DNA from 3 places in the Gordonia ajococcus genome. Region 3 is predicted to be linked to each of the others. Evidence: predicted binding sites of a transcription regulator. Region 3 holds the regulator's gene; each other region holds the start of a gene.

Region 1 (7,174 bases), 1.1 Mb from region 3:
ACTGTATTTGCCGGAAGGTCGCGACGCCCGGACTCCCGGCGTCGTCCGCGCCCTCACCGTCCGCATCCCGGCCGGCGAAGGCTGCACCACCGTCTTGACCGTTGTCCGACAACCGTGTCGCACGCGCCACCGCGCGTCGTGAGCACCTGAGTACGAGTAAGGCCCAGGAGAACAAGTGCCCAGTACCGCAATCAGCAAGGTCCTCATCGCCAATCGAGGCGAGATCGCTGTCCGTGTGATCCGCGCAGCCCGGGATGCGGGCCTCGCGAGCGTCGCCGTGTACGCCGAGCCCGACGCGGACGCACTGTTCGTCAAACTCGCCGACGAGGCTTTCGCACTGGGCGGCCAGACCTCGGCCGAGTCGTACCTGGTCTTCGACAAGATCCTCGACGCCGCCGCCAAGTCGGGCGCCGACGCGATCCACCCCGGTTACGGCTTCCTGTCCGAGAACGCCGACTTCGCCCAGGCCGTCATCGACGCCGGGCTGATCTGGATCGGACCGTCACCCCAGTCGATCCGCGACCTCGGCGACAAGGTCACCGCCCGTCACATCGCGCTGAAGGCCGACGCACCGATGGCGCCCGGCACCAAGGACCCGGTCAAGGACGCCGACGAGGTCGTCGCCTTCGCCAAGGAGCACGGCGTGCCCGTCGCGATCAAGGCCGCCTTCGGCGGTGGCGGTCGCGGTATGAAGGTCGCCTACACCATCGAAGAGATCCCGCACCTGTTCGAGTCGGCGACGCGTGAGGCCATCGCCGCGTTCGGTCGCGGTGAGTGCTTCGTGGAGCGCTACCTGGACAAGGCCCGCCACGTCGAGGCGCAGGTCATCGCCGACCAGCACGGCAACGTCATCGTCGCCGGTACCCGCGACTGCTCGCTGCAGCGTCGTTTCCAGAAGCTCGTCGAGGAGGCCCCGGCGCCGTTCCTGACCGACGAGCAGCGCACCAAGATCCACGAGTCCGCCAAGGCCATCTGCCGCGAGGCCGGCTACTACGGCGCGGGCACCGTCGAGTTCCTGGTCGGCAACGACGGCCTGGTCTCGTTCCTCGAGGTCAACACCCGTCTGCAGGTCGAGCACCCGGTCACCGAGGAGACCGCGGGCATCGACCTCGTCCGTCAGCAGTTCCGCATCGCCAACGGCGAGAAGCTCGAGTTCACCGAGGATCCGACCCCGCGCGGCCACGCCTTCGAGTTCCGCATCAACGGCGAGGACGCCGGCCGCAACTTCCTGCCGGCCCCCGGCCCCATCTCGGTTTACAAGGAGCCCACCGGACCCGGCGTGCGCGTCGACTCCGGTGTTGTCGAGGGCGACGTCATCGGCGGCCAGTTCGACTCGATGCTGGCCAAGCTGATCGTCACCGGCGAGACCCGCGAGCAGGCGCTCGAGCGTTCGCGTCGCGCACTCGCCGAGTTCCAGGTCGAGGGCCTCGCCACGGTCATCCCGTTCCACCGCCACATCGTCTCCAACCCGGCGTTCATCGGCGACGGCGAGAAGTTCGACGTCTACACCAAGTGGATCGAGACCGATTGGGAGAACCCGATCGAGCCGTACACCGGTGGAGAGCCGATCGAGGAAGACGACGCCGCACCGCGTCAGAAGGTCGTGGTCGAGGTCGGCGGACGCCGCGTCGAGGTCTCGCTGCCGGGTGATCTCGCCCTCGGTGGCGGCGGCGGCTCGACCAACGGTGTCATCCGCAAGAAGCCGAAGGCCCGCTCGCGCAAGAAGGGCGGCGGCGCAGCCGTCTCCGGTGACGCCGTGGCCGCTCCGATGCAGGGCACCGTCGTCAAGGTCGCCGTCGAAGAGGGCCAGGAGGTCTCCGCCGGTGATCTGGTCGTCGTCCTCGAGGCGATGAAGATGGAGAACCCGGTCACCGCCCACAAGGACGGCGTGGTCACCGGTCTGGCCATCGAGGCCGGCGCCGCGGTCACCCAGGGTACCGTGCTGCTCGAGCTGAAGTAACCCACTCGCTGCCTGAGGTGCGAGGAACCACCCTCGCTGCCTGAGGTGCGAGGAACCACCCTTGCTGCCTGAGGTGCGAGGAACCACCCTGCTGCCTGAGGTGCGAGCGACCACCCTCGCTGCCTGAGGTGCGAGGAGCGATAGCGACGAGCCACGAAGGCCTGGTGAGGCAACCTCGCCGGCCTTCGTGGCTCGCTCCCCGAGTAGCGAGCTTGCGAGCCACCCGCTCCCTGAGTAGCGAGCCTGCGAGCGTATCGAAGGGACATCGTGCAACCAGTCGAGATCAACGCCGGGACGTGGTATCTGCGTTCGCTTCGTGCGGACGACCGGATCACCGACGTCCCGGCGTTGTCTCTTCTCGGGGTCGACTCCCCCGCCGATTACGTCGAGGCAGCGAACTCCGACTGGCACACCGAGACGCGTTTCGTGTGGGCCATCTGCATCCCCACGACCGGCGAGTTGATCGCTCTCGTCGGGGTGACGCCGGACGGCGCCTCGGGCCGGTTGTGGGGTCAGGCGCGCGACGGCTACGACGCGGCGCTCGACGCTGCGATCGGGCCAGTGTCACGGTTTGCCGAAGGTGCGCTGGATCTCACTGTGGCCGAACCCCTCTCGCGTTCGATCGGCTGAATCGACCGAGAGTGTCAGGTGTCGCTCTCTCCTCCGAGCTTTCAGCGCCTGTCTGCATTGGCCCGTACAGTTCGGCACGGCCCAGAACGCGTTCGGGAAGCTCTGACACCCTCGTCTCGAACCTGCCGGTCGCAAGCCGACATAGCTGCGACGGCGTTGGTAATAGGTCGTTGGTAATAGGTTCAGAGACATGAACCAGATCGACCCGGAAATCGACGACTACCTGACCCGCTATGCCGCTACGCTGAGTGCCTTCGACTCGACCGCGGCCGCACAGTTGTGGGCCATCCCGGGCATGATCATCGATGATCGTTTCGCCGGTGTCGTCGACGACCGCGAGACCATGGCACACAGCCTTGAGCAGGCCTACCCGCTCTACCGCGAACTCGGCTTGGCATCGGTCAGCCACGAATGCCTGAACGTCGAACACCTCACCACCGCGATCAGCCTGGTCAAGGTGCGGTGGATCTTCTACGGGGCCAACGGTGATCAACTCACCGACAGCAACGCCTACTACATCGTGCGCCGCGACGACGATGGCCTACACGCCTGCGTGTGCATCCAACTCGACGACGCCGAGAAGCTCCGAGCACTGGCCGCCGAACACGACATCGACATCGACATCGCCGAGTACACCCGCGAGTAGTCGAAACCAACGATCGCCGGCAACGGGTGAGGGCGTGTTCGGCGTCGGTCACAGCTTCTTTTCAAGTCCCTGCGCGTCAAGATCCTGCACTCAGCGCGCCCGCCAGAATGCTTGACGCACTGGAGACCACTTGACTCGAACACATATTCGAGTACTGTTGTGTCATGGCGCGGGGGGCGGGCAGCGAATCCACGGATTCGGCAGGCATCACAGAAGACTCTGTCGAGCCCACGCTGCGTCCCGATACCGAACTCTCAGCCCCTGAGCTGATCGAGGTCTTGAATCACTGCGCCGGGCTCGCCGCGTCGACAGCCCACCGAATGATGACCGTTGCCAGCCTCATTCACGACGAACGGGAAATGGACTATGCCGCGCGTCGCGCCGAGGCGCACAGCGGACAACTCGACTCGATCGAGGCGTTCGACGAGCTGGCTGCTCGAGCGGCCGCCAGTGAGAACCCGTACGCACAGTTCGGGCCGAACGGTCTCGAGCAGGCCATCGCCGAGGTCGGCGCCACCTTGACCATGACGCCGGCAGAGGCCCGAGAACTCATCATGGCCGGTGACGCCCTGCGGTATCGACTGTCGTTCACCGGTCACGCACTGGCCTGCGGCCGCATCGACAAGAAGCGTTTCCTCATCGCGATCAAGCGAACCGACCTCGTCACCGACGCCGATGAGATGCAGACGGTGGATGCACATCTGGCCGAGGCCATCTTCGCCCGCGCACCGATGTCGACGACCCGGTTCACCGCCATGGTCGACGCCATCGTCGCAAAGTGGGCACCCGAGGCAGTGCGCAGGCGTCGCGAGCGAGCCACCGACGACCGCAAGGTCACCGTCGGACCCGATCGGTTCAACCCCGGACAATCCCGCCTGTCCGGGACACTACCGATCGCCGACGCTGCCGCGTTCGACGCCCGCTTGTCCGCGATGGCGGCCGAAGTACATGCCGCCGACCCTCGCACCGTTGCACAACGTCGCGCCGATGCGCTGGTCGCACTGGCTCGCGGCGCGACTTCACTAGCCTGCACATGCAACGATTGTTCGTCTTCCGCAAGAGAATTCGGGGAGACCGCTGAACCCGAGGATGCCCCGACGGTCGACCCTCACCACGTCGACCCAGGACCCATGCCGTGCTCCTGCGCCGCCGACAAGACAGCTCCGCGGGCGAACTACTTCATCATCGCCAATCTTTCCACCCTCATCGGCCTCGACGATGATCCGGCGTTTCTCGATGGTCAGGGCATCATCGACGCCGAAACCGCACGCAAGCTGCTCGCTGAAGCCCGACGCACCTACCTGCACCCCACCGTCGCACCCAGCCCGGAATCGGCGCTGCGTTGCGTTACGTTCCGTCGAAGAAGCTGCAAGCCCTGGTGCGGGCCGGCGAACTGTGCTGCACCTTCCCGGGATGCAATGCGCCGGTGTGGCAGATCGACCTCGATCACACCCGGCCGTTCGACCATCAGCATCCCGACCGTGGTGGACGCACCCTCGAACGCAACCTGAAACCACTCTGCCGGTTTCACCACCGGATCAAGACCTTCACCAGCTGGCAGGACTACCAGGACGAGTTCCTGACCGCCTGGTTCACCACACCCACCGGACACATGTTCGTCGGCAACGCCTACAACGGCCGTGATCTGTTCGGCCATCTCGCACCGATTCGCTCACCCGATCATCCGGCGCGCGTCCGGCACGCCACTCAGCGAGACACGAGGTCCCGCCGGGCCCGACGCGCCGAACAGCGTTGGAACCAAGCAAACCCGCCACCCTTCTGACAGGCAATCGAACAGAAGTCGCCACGCACCTGTGCGTTCGGCGACTACTGTTCGTTGACCAGAGGCCGTCCGAGCCGATGGAGGTCGCGGTGAGTCACACCGGAGTGAACGCAGCCGAAGAGTTCGACGCCATCATCGTCGGCGCGCGCTGCGCCGGATCTGCCACCGCGATCGCACTCGCCGGCCGCGGATTGCACGTCCTGGTCATCGATTCGGCGCGCTTCCCCTCCGACACACTCTCCACGCATCTGCTGTGGCCGTCGACCCTGGCCGAGATCCACGCACTCGGCGCCCTGCCCGCCGTCGAGGAGGCGGGCGCGCCACGTCTTCCCATCGCCGAGGCCATCCTCGACGAGATCGGCTGGCGCACCGGGTATTCGCCGGTGTCCGGTATCGACTACGGAATGTGTCTGCGGCGTTCACATCTCGACGACGCCCTCGTCCGGACGGCGTCGTCCCTCGGAGCCGACATCCGGCAACAGTGTCGGGCAACGGGATTGATCTCCGATGACGGGCGCGTCACCGGCATCCGTTATACCGATCCCGACGACCACGAACGGGCGGCGATTGCTCCCATCGTCATCGGGGCCGACGGCCGCAAGAGCGTCGTGGCCCGCGAGGTGGGAGCGCAGACCCCGCTGATTTCCTCCAGGAGTGGCCGATCGTGCTACTTCGCCTACTGGACGGACCCACGCGAAGACCTGCGCCACATCGCCTCCCAATGGCGGGTCGACGGGTTACTCGGCACCGCATTCCCCTGCGACGACGGCCAGACGCTGTGCCTGCTGCAACCGCCTGTCGAGCTCGATGACGCGTTCCACGGGCGTAAGGTCACCGATGCCTACCGCGCGGGCGTCGCAGCGCTGCCTGGCCTGGCACGACGCCTCGAGGGCGCGGAAATGGTGTCCCGGGTGCGGTCGTGCACCGGAATCGAGTCGTACTTCCGCCGGTCGAGCGGACCGGGATGGGCACTGCCCGGCGACGCCGGCCACTTCAAGGATCCGGTCACCGCGCAGGGAATCCGCGACGCCTACCGGTACGGCCGGTTGCTCGGCGAGCGACTCGCCCCGATTCTCGGCTCTCGCGGTGGTCCCGACCCCGAGGCGGTCGACGCCGCCACCGCGGAATGGGCCGCTCGACGCGAGCAGGACTGCGTCGAGATCTATCAGTGGACGAACGTGCTGGCGTCTGGCTCGCCGCCCTCGCCGCTCGAATACGAGCTCTACCACCGCGCTCGGGATCGCCCCGAGTACGCTCAGATCCTGAGCGACATCTACAACCGCGTCCAGGCGCCGTCGTCGATGCTTCCGCTGACCGCTCTTCCCAGCCTCATCCTCGGCGCACTCCGCCAACCCGCGTCGTCGACGCGGGAGGTCGTCGCCGATGTGCGAACCCAGGTCCGGCGTATCCGCGATGACCGGAACGAGAGGCGAGCCCTGGTGCGAGCATCCGCCGGATGAGCCCGCCCCTCGTCCGGTCTAGGTCGTCGCGTTGGCGAACGTGTCCAGATTGCCGGTCGCCTCGATGTACTCGGTCACCCAGCGCTCGATGACCGCCGACGTCTTCTCGACCTTGCGGAACTGCCCGACCACCTGACCGACGGGATTGAAGGCGACGTCGATGCTCTCGTCGGGATGCTTGTGCGTCGCGGCGACCGCCATACCGGAGACCATGTACTGCAACGGCATCCCCAGCGGATCGGGGTTCTCCGGGTTTTCCCACGCCTCGGTCCAGTCGTTGCGCAACATGCGACACGGCTTGCCCGTGAACGAGCGACTGCGAACGGTGTCACGGCTCGACGCATCGATGTAGGTCTGCTGCTGGACAGGGGTGTTCTCGGCCTCTTCGACCATCAGCCACTGCGATCCGCTCCACGCGCCCTGCGCGCCGAGCGCGAGCGCAGCCGCGATCTGCTCGCCGCTGCCGATACCACCGGCGGCCAGAACCGGCACGGGCGCAACCTCTTTGACGACCTGCGGCCACAGCACGATCGAACCGACCTCACCGCAGTGACCACCGCCCTCGCCGCCCTGGGCGATGATGATGTCGACCCCGGCGTCGGCATGCTTGCGCGCCTGCTTCGGGGAGCCGCACAGCGCCGCGACCTTGCGACCGGCCGCCTGGATCTTCTCGATCATGTCCTTCGGGGGCGTGC
Region 2 (7,174 bases), 330 kb from region 3:
GTCGTCAATTGTTCACCGCTTCAAGGTCGTGACAGGGATTTGGCATCGGCGGGTTGCAGATCGATGGGAGCACTGTGACGGCCCCCACGGCCGGCGAGCACCTCACGTACGGGGCACGACATTCGGTGCCGGGACCGGTGTCGAGGGCGACGGCTGAGGTGTTGTCCCCGGATCGGTCGACGTCGACGGACCCTCTCCCTGACCAGGTGTCGCCGATGGATTCGGTTGGGCCGGATCCGGATCGGGTTGCGTCGGGCTCGGTTGCGTCGGGCTCGGTTGCGTCGGACTCTGCTGCGCAGGCGGGTTGGGTGTGCCGGCGGCACCACCGCCGAGCCCGATCGAGTCGTCCACCTTGCGCGGATCGATGGTCTCGGTGGGGTCGGGCTTCGGCTCGGGGTTGAGATCGGCCATCGGCTTCCCCGATGCCGGTGCCGGCTTCCCGACGATACGGGGCCGTCGCGGGTCGTCGACGATCATCCGCGCCGGATTGTCCGCCGGGATCATGCCGAGACGCGTTGCCTCCCGGGACAGTTCGGGAGCAGAGTTGCCGGATTCGTAGCTTCGCTTCAGCGCATCCCGCTGATCGATGAGCGACTGGTTCTCCGTCCGCTCGATGCCGAGCTTGTAGGAGTCCTGGGCCGACTTGGTGGACAGCCACAGGCTCAGACCGAGACCCAGGACGAGCAACGCGATCACCGGGACCACGAAAGGCGTGTGCTGCAACCGTTCCCGGAACGAGACGCCGGACATCGACAGACCACCACGGACCGCGCGGGGTGCGCTCGTACCGGCCGCCATGCGCTTGTGACGGCGATCCAGCGCACGCTGGGCCGCCCGCGAGCGCGTCGCCCGCTCGGATTCGATGCGCGCCCTCCGCGACCGCCGGGTGTCGCGTTCCTCCTCGGAACGTCCGGTGTCGGAACGCCTGCCGCCGGAACGTCCGGAGCCGGGACGATTGGGGGCCTCGTGCAGGATCGTCATGATCAGCCCTTCTTCTCGACTCTTTCGACCGCCCGGACTCGCACCGGTGCCGATCGCGGATTGGTGGTCAGTTCTTCCTCGTCGGGACGCTCGGCGCCGCGGGTCAGGAGGCGGAACTCCGCGGCGGTTCCCGGCAACTCGACGGGCAGACCGGGCGGCGAGGTCGAGGTCGTGCGAGCCGCGAACTCCCGCTTGACGATTCGGTCCTCGAGCGACTGGTAGCTCATCACCGCGACGCGTCCGCCGACCGTGAGCACGGAGAGTGCTGTCGGCAACGCCTCGCGGAGGACGTCGAGCTCGTGGTTGACCTCGATGCGCAACGCCTGGAAGGTCCGCTTCGCCGGGTGACCACCCGTGCGCCGCGTCGCCGCCGGGATGGTGGCGTAGAGCAGCTCGACGAGGCGTGCGCTGGTGGTGAACGGTTCCTTCTCCCGCTCGCGCAGCACCGCCGAGGCGATCTTGCCGGCGAAGCGCTCCTCCCCGTATTCGGAAAGGACCCGGGCCAATTCGCCGTGGCTGTAAGTGTTGAGCACGTCCGCTGCGGTGAGCGGGTCGTCGGGGTTCATCCGCATGTCCAGCGGGGCGTCCACCGAGTAGGCGAATCCCCGGCCGGCCTGGTCGAGCTGCATCGACGAGACACCGAGGTCGAACAGGGCGGCGTCGATGGATTCCTCACCGGCCTCGTCGAGGACATCGGCGATCTCGTGGAAGGTGGCCTGGTGCAGCGAGATCCGGTCCGCGTGCGGTTCGAGTCTGCGTCGAGCGATCTCCAGGGCCGAGGCGTCGCGGTCGATGCCGACGAGGTGCACGTTCGGGAACGTGTTCAGGATGAGTTCGCTGTGTCCGCCGGCACCGAGCGTCGCATCGAGGAACACGCGTCGGTCTTCGGATTCCAGTGCCGGGGTGAGCAATTCGACGATCCGCCGGCCCATGACCGGGATGTGGCCGAACTCGCCGGAGCGGCGAGTGTCGTCACCAGTGTCATCCACGGAGGGCCCCCATCGGCGTGTCGGCCATGTCGGTCGGCAGAGTCGGCGTTTCGGTGCGAAAGGACTTGTCGGAGTGTCGTGTCGCGGACGGTGGACTCTCGCCTCGTGCCGCGCCCGGATGGAGCGAGGTCCCGACCCGATCACGCACCTGGCGTTGGGGAAGTACGCCAGGGTCGGACCGGATCGGGGCCTCGTGCCACCCGAAGCCCGTGCACCGCTTCCGCCTCGTCCCCTCTCGGCTACAAGACCGCGTTCAGCGCGGCCGAGTTCGCCGCCGAGAAGTTCTCCTCGTGCTGCGACTGGTACTCGTCCCATGCGGCCGAATCCCAGATCTCGAGGTGATCGAAGCTGCCGAACACCACGCATTCCTTGGACAGTCCCGCGTAGACGCGATGGTCGGAGGACAGGCTGATCCTGCCCTGGCCGTCCGGTCGCTGTTCTTCCGAACCGGCGAAGAACGTCCGCTGAAACGCACGCAGGTCAGGGTCGTTGCGTGACGCCTCGACGATCCTCGCCGCGATCGCGTCGAACTCTTCGGTCCGGTACACCGACAAGCTGTGGTCTTGGCCCTTGGTGACCACTACCCCTCCTGCCAGTGCGTCGCGGAACTTGGCGGGCAACGTGAGTCGCCCCTTGTCGTCCAATTTCGGCGTGTAGGTGCCGACAAATCGCACGGACATGTCGACACCTCCTGCCCCTGGGTTCCACGCTCCGGATCGCCTCACCCAGTGATGCCACAGTACCCCACTTTCCTCCACTTTCCACCCCAGAGGCCCACACCAGCTCCCACGATCAGCAAATTCGCAGTTCAGGCACGCAAAATATTTGGAGCTACCTGCGTGTCCACGGCGATCCGCGTCCGCTGGACGTCGGTCAGGCGTGTGACAGACGCGTTGGATGAGGCGCCAGATACCCGTGCGACCTGCGTCTCCGCGCCGGTGGGGCAAGGTGGGGTGCCCGGGTGGGGGAAAGTGGGGCCTCCCTGTGGGGGAAGGTGGGGAACCCCGGTTGGAGGAAGGGGCCGGGAGTGGGTCACGGCGGGGAGAGCCGAGGGGAGGACAGACAAAAGAGCCGCGCACCCCGTGGGGTGCGCGGCTCTTCTACGAGTTGTGCCCGTCAGGCCGGCGGAAACCTACTCCTGCTCGAACCGACGGTTGAATCGTTCTTCCATCCGCTCCGACAGCTTGCGCTTGGAGCCCGATGACCCGGACTGTTTCTTGCCTCCCCCGCGTGGCGAGGACGTCGCGGAGTCGCCGAGGTCGTCACCCCAGAGGGCGAAGAGGCCGGCACCGAACATCACCAGGAAACCCAGGAGGCTGACGATCGGAAATCCTCCGATGTCGATCTTGACGATGAGACCGCCGACGAGCATCACGAGGCCGACGACGAAGATCGCCACCGCCTGTAGGCGACGACGGCCACTCGACTTGCCCAGCCGACGACGCTTGACACTGGACGCAAACTTGGGGTCTTCCGCGTACAGAGCGCTCTCGATCTGTTCGAGCATGCGTTGCTCGTGCTCCGAAAGTGGCACCGACCCTCCTTCTCCCTGATCCGCGACGCCGACGACGGTCAACCACGACCAGTGAGGCGTCTGCGCCTTATTCTCCCATGATACGAGGTGAAATCTGCCGCGACCACCATTACTCGCTGTTGCAGCGCCGGATGCACATACCGGTACGACAACGGAACGCCGAAAGTGTGTCCGGCCTCACGCTGTTCGCCCGATTTGGGGGTCCTCTGTCCCGAATTTGCCTTGCTCGTAAGCGATGACCAGGGTTTCGACCCGACGAAGGAAGTCGAGGACGAGGAGTCGCATGCCGGCGACACTGTCGGGGTCGAGCGTTCGGATGATCCCCGACTCGATCTTCATCCGCACGGGCGACAGCGCGGCGAAGCGCGCCGCCAGCGGCGCGAGTTCAGGGGCGACCACACCAATCCGGGTCCAGGCGTTCGACGTCTTACGGCGAGCGGGACCGATCGGTTCACCGATCGCGAGCGCGGCTCCGGCGGCACGGAGCGCGGCAAGATAGAACTGACGAAATCGCTCGGCGTCGTCCTCGACCCCGTCGGCATTGTCGAGTAGGAGATGTGCGCGCTGGAGGAGGTCGCGCGCGCGTCCGACCATCACCGGGTCGACGGGGGCGGACCGGCGGGATGTGGGCCGACCGGGCATGGCATCCTCCTCACTCGCGGACGACGGTGGCCGGTGGCAGACGCTTCCCTCGTCCGCCACCGGACCGTCATGTCGTCGGGATGAACGCGAACAGCTTGCGGAGGCACATTCATCGAACACCCGTTCGACACGTTCAATATAGCTAGCGGCACGCGTCTCTTCAAGGCGTGGGTCCGCGACCCGCACCCTTCTACAACACCGCGTCCCGCGACCCGATTCCGCCGAGTCCGCCGCACCGAGAGGACAGTCACACCAGATGGTCGGAGAACGCTTGGCCGGGTCGGTGCGGGCCCGCACGGCGAGCCGGAAGACGACCCGCCGGTGACCGTCCGCCTGGTGAACCTCAGTGGTCAGGACTCCCGCGTGTGGCTGGAGCCCGCGCTCGACGTCTACGTGACCGCGATGGGATATCCCCGTGGGACCGAGGTGCACCGAGCCGCCCTCTGGCGCGAGCACATCGCCCGGCCGGGCTGGCGCGCGATCGGCGCGATCGCCTCGCTGCCCCCGCACGAGGCGCAGGCGATGCCGACCGCCCGGCGTCGGGTCGGAACGCCCGTCGGCTCAGGTCCCGACGACGTTCTCGTGGGCATCGCCTACGGGTACACGGGGGCGACCGGCCAGTGGTGGAATCAGCAACTCCGGCTCGGGCTGCGGCAGACCGGACGCTCGCCCGCGGAGATCGAGATGATCGCCCGCGACTACTTCGAGCTGACCGAACTGCACGTACACCCGACCGCACAGGGACGCGGCATCGGCCAGTTGCTGCTCGCACGCCTACTCGCCGACCGGCCCGAACGCCACGTCCTGCTGTCGACCCCGGAGATCCCGGCCGAGCAGAACCGCGCGTGGTCGCTGTACCGGCGGATGGGGTTCTCCGACGTGCTCCGGCATTTCACGTTCACCGGCGACCCGCGGCCGTTCGCATTCCTGGGCCGCCCGCTCCCCCTGGAACTCCAACCGCCGTCGGCTGGTCCAGCACGACCCGCAGGATAAAGGACATGGCACACCCGGAAACGATCGCGCACGGCACAGGACCCGCATGAGCGGGCACGGCGAGCGGCGCGACGCGGTGATCGTCGGCGCCGGTCACAACGGCCTGATCGCCGCGGCGTATCTCGCGCAGGCCGGGCGGGACGTCGAGGTGCTCGAACGCGACGAGATCCCCGGCGGCGCCGTGTCGACCGTCGAGCGCTTCCCCGGTCATCGGATCGATCGCGGTTCCTCGGCGCACCTGATGATCCGGCACTCCCCCGTCCTCGACGACCTCGACCTCGCCGCGCACGGACTGCGCTACGTCGACTGCGACCCCTGGGCTTTCGTCCCGGCGACCGCGACCGCACCGGCGATCGTCTTCCGCACCGACCTGGAGGCCACCTGCGCCTCCATCGAACGGGCCTGTGGCGCGAAGGATGCCGCGGCGTACCGACAGTTCGTCGAGACGTGGACGCCGCGGTCGGCGGCCGTCATGGACGCGTTCTACCGGCCGGCGACCATGCGGCAGTTCGGCCGGGCGTTCAGAGGTCTCGGTTCGACCGCCAGCACCGAACGCACCGGCCTCATCGGACGCCGCAGCGGCGCGATGATGAACCTGACCGCCGAGCTCATGGCCTCGGGCGACTCCCTCCTCGACCGCTATTTCGACTCCGAACAGCTCAAGGCGGGACTCGCCTGGTTCGGCGCCCAGTCGGGACCGCCGATGAATGCACCCGGTAGCGCTCCGATGGTCGGGTTCGCCGCGCTGATGCACCGCATCCCGCCCGGCCGGGCGATCGGTGGCAGCGGCGCGTTGACCGACGCGCTCGTCCACCGCATCGAGGCCGACGGTGGGCGGATCGCGTGCGGGGACCCGGCCGTCTCGATCACCCGGTGCGGGAACCACTGGCGGGTGCAGACCGCATCCGGCGAACGTCGGTGCGCGCCGACGGTGATCAACGCCTGCCACGTGCTGACGACCCTGGACATGTTGGCGGCGGGCGGTTTCGACGCCGGGACCCTCGACCGCTGGCGACGGGACATCGTGGTCGGTAGCGGGATCGGGATGGCGGTGCGCCTCGGTACGACGGCACTGCCCGCATATCGCGACCTCCCCGACGACCTGCCCGCGCACGGCGTCCACTCGGCCCTCGGGCTGCTGGTCACCGATCGCGCGCACCTGGTCGGCGCGCATGCGGCCGCGGCGGTCGGCGCACTGCCGCCGCGGCCCGCCGTCGTTGCGATGAGCTTCTCGGCGATCGATCCCACCCTCGCCCCGGAGGGTCGGCACGCGATCAACCTGTGGGCGCAGTGGCATCCGTATCGGCTCGCCGAGGGCGACTGGTCGACACTGGGCGCGCAGGCCGCAGCGGCGGTCTGCGCCGAGGTGGACCGTCACGCACCGGGTTTCGCGGAGTCGATCGCCCATCGTCATGTGCAGACCCCGGAGGACCTCGAATCCGAACTGGGCCTGATCGGCGGCAACATCATGCACGTGGAGATGTCGATCGACCAGATGTTCATGTGGCGTCCGACCCCGGACCTGGCGGGCCACCGTGTCCCCGGTGCCGACGGTCTCCTCCTGGCAGGTGCGTCGACACATCCCGGTGGCGGGGTGACCGGTGCGAGTGGATACATCGCCGGCCACGCCGCACTGCGTCGGAGACGTTTGTTCGGCTGAGACGTTTGTTCGGCTGAGCGTCGGAGACGTTTGTTCGGCTGAGCGTCTGGCACGATGAGCAGCGTGCGATCGTCGATTCCCGAGCAGGGTGCACCTGAGTCCCTCCGCGATCAGTCCCGACGCCGCCGGCTGATGCCGGTGGCGGTGGTGATCGTGGCGCTCCTTCTGTCCCCGCTGATGGCCGGTTGTCTCGAGCGATCGACGACGGTGGGTGACCGGTATTCCGGCAGCGTCATCGTCGCGACGTCGCCGGACAATCCTCGTGGCGCGCCGCAGCTGGATCTCCCCGAATCGATGTTGGGGCAGGTCTCGGTGACCGAGTTCAAGGAGACGCCGGAGGAGAGTGCGGAGTCGGCCGCGCCGTCGGGGTCCGCG
Region 3 (7,174 bases):
GTCAGCTCACCGAGATCGTCAAGGATCTCGACTGGCCCGTGCGTCCGGCCGGCGAGGAGTTGCCGCAGGTCGACGCCGATGCCGTCCACCGCGCGATCCTGTCGGGTCTGCTCAGCAACATCGCGGTCCGCAACACCGAGGGTCGTGAATTCACCGGGGCGCGGAACACGACGCTCATGATCTTCCCGGCGTCGCCGCTGGCCAAGAAACCGCCGGCGTTCATCATGGCCGCGGAGGTCCTGGAGACCTCCCGGCTGTTCGCGCACACGGTCGCCGGGATCGATCCGTTGTGGGCGGAGAAACTGGCCGGGGATCTGGTCAAACGCACGCACAGCGAGCCGCACTGGTCGTCGAAACGTGGCGCCGCGATGGCGTACGAGCGGGTCACCCTCTACGGCGTCACCCTCGTCGCCCGTCGCCGCGTCGACTACGGTCCCATCGACCCGGTCGTCTCGCGCGAGCTGTTCATCCGCCATGCCCTCGTCGAGGGAGACTGGCGTACCCAGCACCCGTTCTTCGAACGCAACCGCGCCCTCCTCGAGGCCGCCGCCGACGTCGAGAACCGTAGGCGCGAACGCGGACTCGTGATCACCGAGGATCAGCTCTTCGAGTTCTACGACAACCGGGTCGGCGCCGAGGTCACCTCCGCACGTCACTTCGACACGTGGTGGAAGAAGGCACGGCGCAGCGATCCTGCCCTTCTGGACCTCAAGCCCGAGGATGTCACGGCAACCGCCGAGGCCGCACCGACCGACTATCCGGGTGCGTGGCAGCAGGGCGACACCCGACTCGAGCTCCGCTACCGGTTCGAACCCGGCGCACCCGATGACGGTGTCACCGTGATCATCCCGCGCGCACTGCTGCCCCACGTCCGGTCGGCGGGCTTCGACTGGTCCGTGCCCGGGATGCGGTCGGAACTGGCCACCGCACTGGTGAAATCGCTGCCCAAGAGGTTGCGCAAGTCGATGTCCCCCGCCCAGCGGTTCGCCGACCTGGCGCTGGCCCGTCTCACGCCTCGCAGCGAACCGCTCGCGGTCGGGCTCGCCCGCGAACTCACCACGATCACCCAGATGACGGTCACCGCCGCCGATTTCGACCTCGACCGGATTCCCCTCCATCTGCGGATGCATTTCGCGGTCGCCGACGACGACGGACGGATCACCGCGCGTGCCGACTCGATCGACGAGCTTCAGCGTGCGACGACGCCCGCGGCGTCGAAGACGGTGAAACGCACGCTGTATCGCAGCTGGACCGACGACGGCATCGGCACTCTCGCCGCGCAGCGGACCGTCGACATCGCCGGTCAGCGCCTCACCAGGTACCCGACCGTCGACGCGATCACCGACGACGCCGGACGTACACGCGGGGTGGTCGTGATCGACGCGGTGTCGGAGCAGGCCCGAGATCGCCTGGCGGAGAGGGGGATCGTCGCGCTCCTCGACCTGGCGATCCCGCCACTGCACCGGCGCGTGGCGAGTTCGCTCGGCGCCGCCGGCCGGCTGGCGTTGAGCCAGAGTCCCTATGCGGATCTCGATACATTGCTGGCCGACTGCACACGCCGGGCGATCCGCGACGTCGTCGCCGGCCTTCACGCCGGGACCGCGTCCGCCGTGCGTTCACCCGAGGCGTTTCGCACCCTGACGGAGAAGATCCGTCCACGGATCACCGAGTCGGCTCCGGAGTATTTCTCTCTCGCGGTGGAGTCGCTCGGCTCGGTGGCGCCGGTACGCGCCGCGATCGACCGTCATGCGGGTTCGCTCGCCGCCGACGACGTCGCCGAACAACTCGACAACCTCGTCTTCGACGGATTCGTGGCCGCCACTCCGCGACATCATCTGGAGAACGTGCCGCGCTACCTCGCGGCCGCCGAGGCACGGTTGACGGCACTCCCGGCTTCCGCCGCGCGAGATCAGGCCGGAGTCGCCGTGATCGACCGCGTGACCGAACGGTGGGCGCAGCGGCTGGCCCAGGTACCCGAACACCGGAAAGCGCACGTCAACGACGAGGCGCAGTGGCTCGTCGAGGAGCTGCGGGTCGGATTGTTCGCCGAACGGCTGGGCACCGCGTTCCCGGTGTCGGAGAAGCGGGTCCTACGAACTCTTGACCGACTCGGCTGAAGCGGCCCGGAGGTCGTCGATCTCGCGCTGGAAGTCCTCGAGGGAGTCGAAGGACCGGTACACCGACGCGAAGCGCAGGTAGGCGACCTCGTCGAGGTCCCGCAGCGGCTTCAGGATCGCGAGTCCCACCTCATTGCTGGGGATCTCGGCCGAACCACTGGCGCGGACGGTGTCCTCGACCTGCTGGGCGAGCTGGGCGAGAGCGTCCTCGGCGACGTGGCGCCCCTGGCATGCGCGCCGGACACCTCGCATCACCTTCTCGCGACTGAACGGTTCGGTGACGCCGTTGCGTTTCACCACCGAGAGGACCGCACTCTCCACGGTCGAGAAGCGTCGCCCACACTCCACGCAGGAGCGGCGGCGCCGGATGGCCTGCCCCTCATCAGCGACACGCGAGTCGATGACCTTGGTGTCGTCGTTCTTGCAGAAGGGGCAGCGCATCGTATCCTCACGCAGGTCACGGGACGCTCTGATGCAGCCGCGCCGCATGCCGGGCCGGTGCTCGGCTGGTCCCTGTGGCATCGAGGATACCGCCCGGCCTCAGTGGTACCGGGGGGTGAGGAGCGGCTGGCCGACGCGCAGCCCGCTCGACGCGAGGTCATTCAGCTGGATGATCTCGTCGACGACGGCCTCACGCGGCATCTCGGGGGCGACCCGCGAGGCGATCGTGCTCAGCGAGTCACCCGACCGAACGTGCACGACCTCGGTGCCGACCGCGGCAGGCGTGACCGACGCGGCGTAGTTCTGGCCGACGACCGCGATGACCCACACGGCCAGGGCGAGCGCGACGCCGGCGAGGACAGCGGTCGCCGTGCGGCGACGCCGGCGGATGACGGCCGCGGGAGCCGCCTCGGCGGGACGCCACGCCGGGACCACCGGTCCACGACCGCGCATACCCACCGGCGACGCGCACTGGGTGGACGCGACGCGGCGGACCCGGACCGCCGATTCCGGCACCGGACGGTTGTCGACGGGCCGCCGGGCGTCTCCCCGACGTGTCGGGCGCGGACGCTCCAGGACGTCGCCGCGGACGGGACCGCCGTGCCGGGCGGGGTCGTGCCGGGCGGGGTCGAGGTGGACGGGGTCGATGAGAGTGGCGGTGCGCATGGTGCCCTCCGTGTATCCGGTCGAACGGTGTTCGTGAGTGGGACCGCGTCGTCCCGGTCGAACTGTTCGAATGTCGATCATCCGTTCGATGAACTGATGTTCGATTTGTAGCACGGCACTCCGACAATTGTCTCGCGACACGTCGAACAAATGTTTGATGCGGTCGGCGTTCTCGGCTAGGCTCGTCGAAAGACAAGCGATCTACCAGCACGTTCGGAATCGAGAGGAACCCGATCATGAGCGATGACGGCGGTAAGCGCACCGGAGCGCGGGGCGCCGACGAGCCCGTCACCCCGGCGGACATGGCGGCTGCCGAGGCGTCGCTGACGCCGCGGCAGCGCGGAGTTCTCGAGGTGATCCGCAAATCCGTGCGAGAACGCGGTTACCCGCCGAGCATCCGCGAGATCGGTGACGAGGTGGGTCTCACCTCGACCTCCTCGGTCGCCCATCAGCTGCGGACGCTCGAACGCAAGGGCCTTCTCAAACGTGATGCCAACCGTCCGCGGGCGGTGAACATCGCGCCGAGCGAACCCCCGACGCCGACCTCGCCGACCGGCGGAGCACTGCCCGAACCCACTTTCGTACCGGTGCTCGGCCGGATCGCCGCAGGCGGACCGATCCTCGCCGAGGAAGCCGTCGAGGACGTGTTCCCACTCCCCCGGGAGCTCGTCGGCGAGGGATCGCTGTTCCTGCTGAAGGTCGTCGGCGAGTCGATGATCGACGCCGCGATCTGCGACGGCGACTGGGTCGTCGTCCGCCAGCAGAACGTGGCCGACAACGGCGACATCGTGGCCGCGATGATCGACGGCGAGGCCACGGTCAAGACCTTCAAACGCCAGAAGGGTCATGTCTGGCTGATGCCGCACAACGAGTTGTTCGACCCGATCCCGGGCGACGAGGCCGTCATCCTCGGCAAGGTCGTCACCGTGATGAGGCGAGTCTGACCTCGTCACTGTCGAGTACCGCGGCGACCGCCGCGCGAGCTGCAGCCGGATCGGTGGCGGCCAGCGCGGCCGCCGCCGCGTTTTCGCAGGTTGCCAGGGTGACCGCGCCGAGCCGGGCGCCGACCGCGGGCGCCGCGACGGGAGCGCTCGACAACGAGGTCACCCCGAGTCCGACCAGCACGCAGGCGAGATGCGGATCGGCCGCGGCCTCTCCGCAGACGCCCACCGGTTTGCCCTGATCACGTCCGGCCCGGGCGACCGTTGCGACGAGATGCAGCACGGCCGGCTGCCACGGATCGGTCAGCGATGCGAGCTCGGCGGACATTCGGTCAGCGGCCATCGTGTACTGCGTGAGGTCATTGGTGCCGATCGAGACGAAGTCCACCTCGGCCAGGATCGCCGGGGCCAGGATCGCCGCGGCGGGAACCTCGATCATCACACCGGCGACGAGTCCACGCTCGCGCACCTGCGCGGCGAATGTCGCCGCCTCGGCGGGTGAGGCGATCATCGGGGCCATGACCCACGGCTGCGCGTCGGCCTCCAGCGCCGCCCGGGCGATCGCGTCGAGCTGGCGCGCGCGGATCTCGGGGTGCGCCAAGGCGATTCGATCGCCGCGCACACCGAGTGCCGGGTTGGCCTCGTCGGGATGGGTCACGAAGCGCAGCGGCTTGTCCGAGCCGGCGTCGAGGGTGCGGATGACCACCTTGCGGCCGTCGAAAGCGTCCAGCACCTCGCGATAGATGCCCGCCTGCTCGTCGACCGAAGGCTCCTCGGCGCGCTCGAGGAAGGCCAATTCGGTACGGAACAGTCCGACACCCTCCACCGGGTGATCGGTTGCTGCGCGGGCCGACGACCCGTCGGCGACGTTGGCCAGGATCGCCACCTCCACCCCGTCGCCGGTGCGACCCGGACCCGACCATCCGGCGACGCGAGCGGCGTGACGCCGATACTCCTCGACTCGGGCTCGCGCGGCGGTGTCATCGGGGTCGACGGCGATCTCACCCGTGGTGCCGTCGACGAGGATCGCCGTACCCGCATCGATCCCGACGAGTCCGGACACCGCGACGACGCACGGGATGCCGAGCTGACGGGCGATGATCGCGGTGTGGCTGGTGGGCCCACCCAGTCGCGTCACGAGGGCAATCGTGGTGGTGGGGTCGAGGCCGGCCGTGTCGGCGGGTGCGAGGTCGTCGGCCAGCAGGATCGAGGGCACCTCCGGCGTGGACAACCCGGGTTCGGGCAGTCCCAGGAGCTCGGCGAGCACGCGGTCGCGGACGTCGTTGAGGTCCGTGACCCGCTCGGCCATCAGGCCGCCCAGCTTGGTGAACACCGCGGCGAACTGTTCGGTGGCGGCAACGGCGGCCGACGGTGCCGGCGTACCCCTGGCGATCAGGGCCGACGCCGCACCGATCCAGCCGCGGTCTTCCGCGAGTCCGGCGGTGGCGGCGAGTACTTCCGCGGCGACGCCGGTGTTCTGCGACGCGCGCTCACGGAGTCGCGCGGCGACGACGCCTGCCGCCGCAGTGAATCGTGCGACCTCCTCCGGGCGCTGGTCCTCGGAGATCTCGACACCGGCGCCGAGCGCCTCCGCACTGTGGTCGGGACGGCGTCCCGGCCACAGTGCGGGTCCATGAGCCACACCACCGACGACCGGCGTCCCCGTCAGAATCTGCGTCATGTGACCACGGTTACAAATTTGGCTTGACTTGTCAACATAAAAAGGCGTAAACACAGTTACTACAACATTCAAAGCCACATATTCCCACATTTCGCGGTGGCCGAGTGAGCAGGAACGATCAGAACGGAGCCGGTGTGTACGCCGAGGAGAGACAGCAGGCCATCGCCGAGGAGGTTCGCGTCGCAGGGCGCGCCTCGGTCGCCGAGCTCGCCGCGAAGTTCGACGTGACCAGCGAGACGGTTCGGCGCGACCTGGCCGTTCTCGAACGCGGCGGGCACCTGCAGCGCGTCCACGGCGGTGCCGTCCGCCCCGAGGTGATGCGGGTGATCGGTGAACTCGGCATCGCCGAACGGGAGACCGAACAGATCGAGGAGAAGGCCGCCATCGGCCGCGCCGCCCTCCGTTTCCTGCCGCCCGACGGCGGATCGGTGCTCTTCGACGCCGGCACCACCACGTTCCGTGCCGCGGAGGTCATGCCGCGGGACCGCGATCTGACGCTGATCACCAACAGCCTGCCGATCGCCGGGTTGCTCGCCGGCCGCCATGCGGACGGTCTGCACGCCCTGGGCGGTCGCGTCCGCGGACTCACCCAGGCCACGGTGGGCGCCGAGACGGTCGCCGCACTGGGACGGCTGCGCGTGACGACCGCATTCATCGGCACCAACGGCCTCAGCGAAGCGCACGGTCTGTCGACGCCCGACCCCGACGAGGCGGCGGTGAAGGCGGCGATGGTTGCCGCGGCCCGACGCGTCGTCGTCCTCGCCGACAGTTCGAAGATGGAGCGCGAGGAGCTGTCGGGATTCGCCGGCATCGACGACATCGACGTCCTGATCACCGACTCCGGTATCGATCCGAGGTTCTCGGCCGCCCTGTCCGCCCGCGGCGTCGAGGTCGTGATCGCATGATCCTCACCGTCACAGCCAATCCCAGCGTCGACCGCACCCTCGAACTCGACACCCCGCTCCGGCGCGGCGAGGTCCAGCGAGCCGGTGTGGTCCGCGCCCAACCGGGCGGCAAGGGCGTCAACGTGGCCCGCACCGTCGCCGCCGCCGGACTACCGACCCGGGCACTGCTCCCGGCGCGTGCGGGCGACCCGCTGCTCGCCGCCCTCGACGAGCTCGGACTCCCCTACGACGCGGTCCCCGTGGACGGCGAGGTGCGCTCGAACGTGACCATTGCCGAAGCCGACGGCACCACCACCAAGATCAATGCCCCGGGCGTCAGCCTGACGGCGGCTCAACTGGCCGCGCTGAGCGCACTGATCCGCACCTACGCGGACGGCGCGGACTGGGTCACGCTGTGCGGATCACTGCCGCCCGGCGTACCGG

The links. The regulator LexA, encoded in region 3, represses DNA repair genes until DNA is damaged. The targets are predictions, from matches to a motif close to CGAACANNTGTTCG.
Region 1: a site for LexA is predicted at 3,373-3,386, ahead of GAA2_RS08505 (DUF222 domain-containing protein). Genes of this name have one in related genera too.
Region 2: a site for LexA is predicted at 4,260-4,273, ahead of GAA2_RS15050 (SAV_6107 family HEPN domain-containing protein). Genes of this name have one in related genera too.

The regions. Positions count from the first base shown of each region.
Region 1 is NZ_CP052884.1:1,850,999-1,858,172, reverse strand. It holds gene GAA2_RS08520 (acetyl/propionyl/methylcrotonyl-CoA carboxylase subunit alpha) at 176-1,960, shown strand; gene GAA2_RS08515 (hypothetical protein) at 2,228-2,590, shown strand; gene GAA2_RS08510 (hypothetical protein) at 2,781-3,236, shown strand; gene GAA2_RS08505 (DUF222 domain-containing protein) at 3,557-4,747, shown strand; gene GAA2_RS23140 (hypothetical protein) at 4,663-5,019, shown strand; gene GAA2_RS08500 (NAD(P)/FAD-dependent oxidoreductase) at 5,109-6,479, shown strand; gene GAA2_RS08495 (nitronate monooxygenase) at 6,498-7,174, opposite strand, start outside.
Region 2 is NZ_CP052884.1:3,318,828-3,326,001, forward strand. It holds gene GAA2_RS15030 (hypothetical protein) at 103-981, opposite strand; gene rsmH (16S rRNA (cytosine(1402)-N(4))-methyltransferase RsmH) at 984-1,970, opposite strand; gene mraZ (division/cell wall cluster transcriptional repressor MraZ) at 2,210-2,650, opposite strand; gene GAA2_RS15045 (DUF3040 domain-containing protein) at 3,103-3,504, opposite strand; gene GAA2_RS15050 (SAV_6107 family HEPN domain-containing protein) at 3,682-4,146, opposite strand; gene GAA2_RS15055 (GNAT family N-acetyltransferase) at 4,468-5,139, shown strand; gene GAA2_RS15060 (phytoene desaturase family protein) at 5,186-6,799, shown strand; gene GAA2_RS15065 (LppM family (lipo)protein) at 6,854-7,174, shown strand, end outside.
Region 3 is NZ_CP052884.1:2,992,450-2,999,623, forward strand. It holds gene hrpA (ATP-dependent RNA helicase HrpA) at 1-2,117, shown strand, start outside; gene nrdR (transcriptional regulator NrdR) at 2,091-2,558, opposite strand; gene GAA2_RS13505 (LysM peptidoglycan-binding domain-containing protein) at 2,658-3,224, opposite strand; gene lexA (transcriptional repressor LexA) at 3,461-4,168, shown strand; gene GAA2_RS13515 (phosphoenolpyruvate--protein phosphotransferase) at 4,146-5,846, opposite strand; gene GAA2_RS13520 (DeoR/GlpR family DNA-binding transcription regulator) at 5,981-6,751, shown strand; gene pfkB (1-phosphofructokinase) at 6,748-7,174, shown strand, end outside.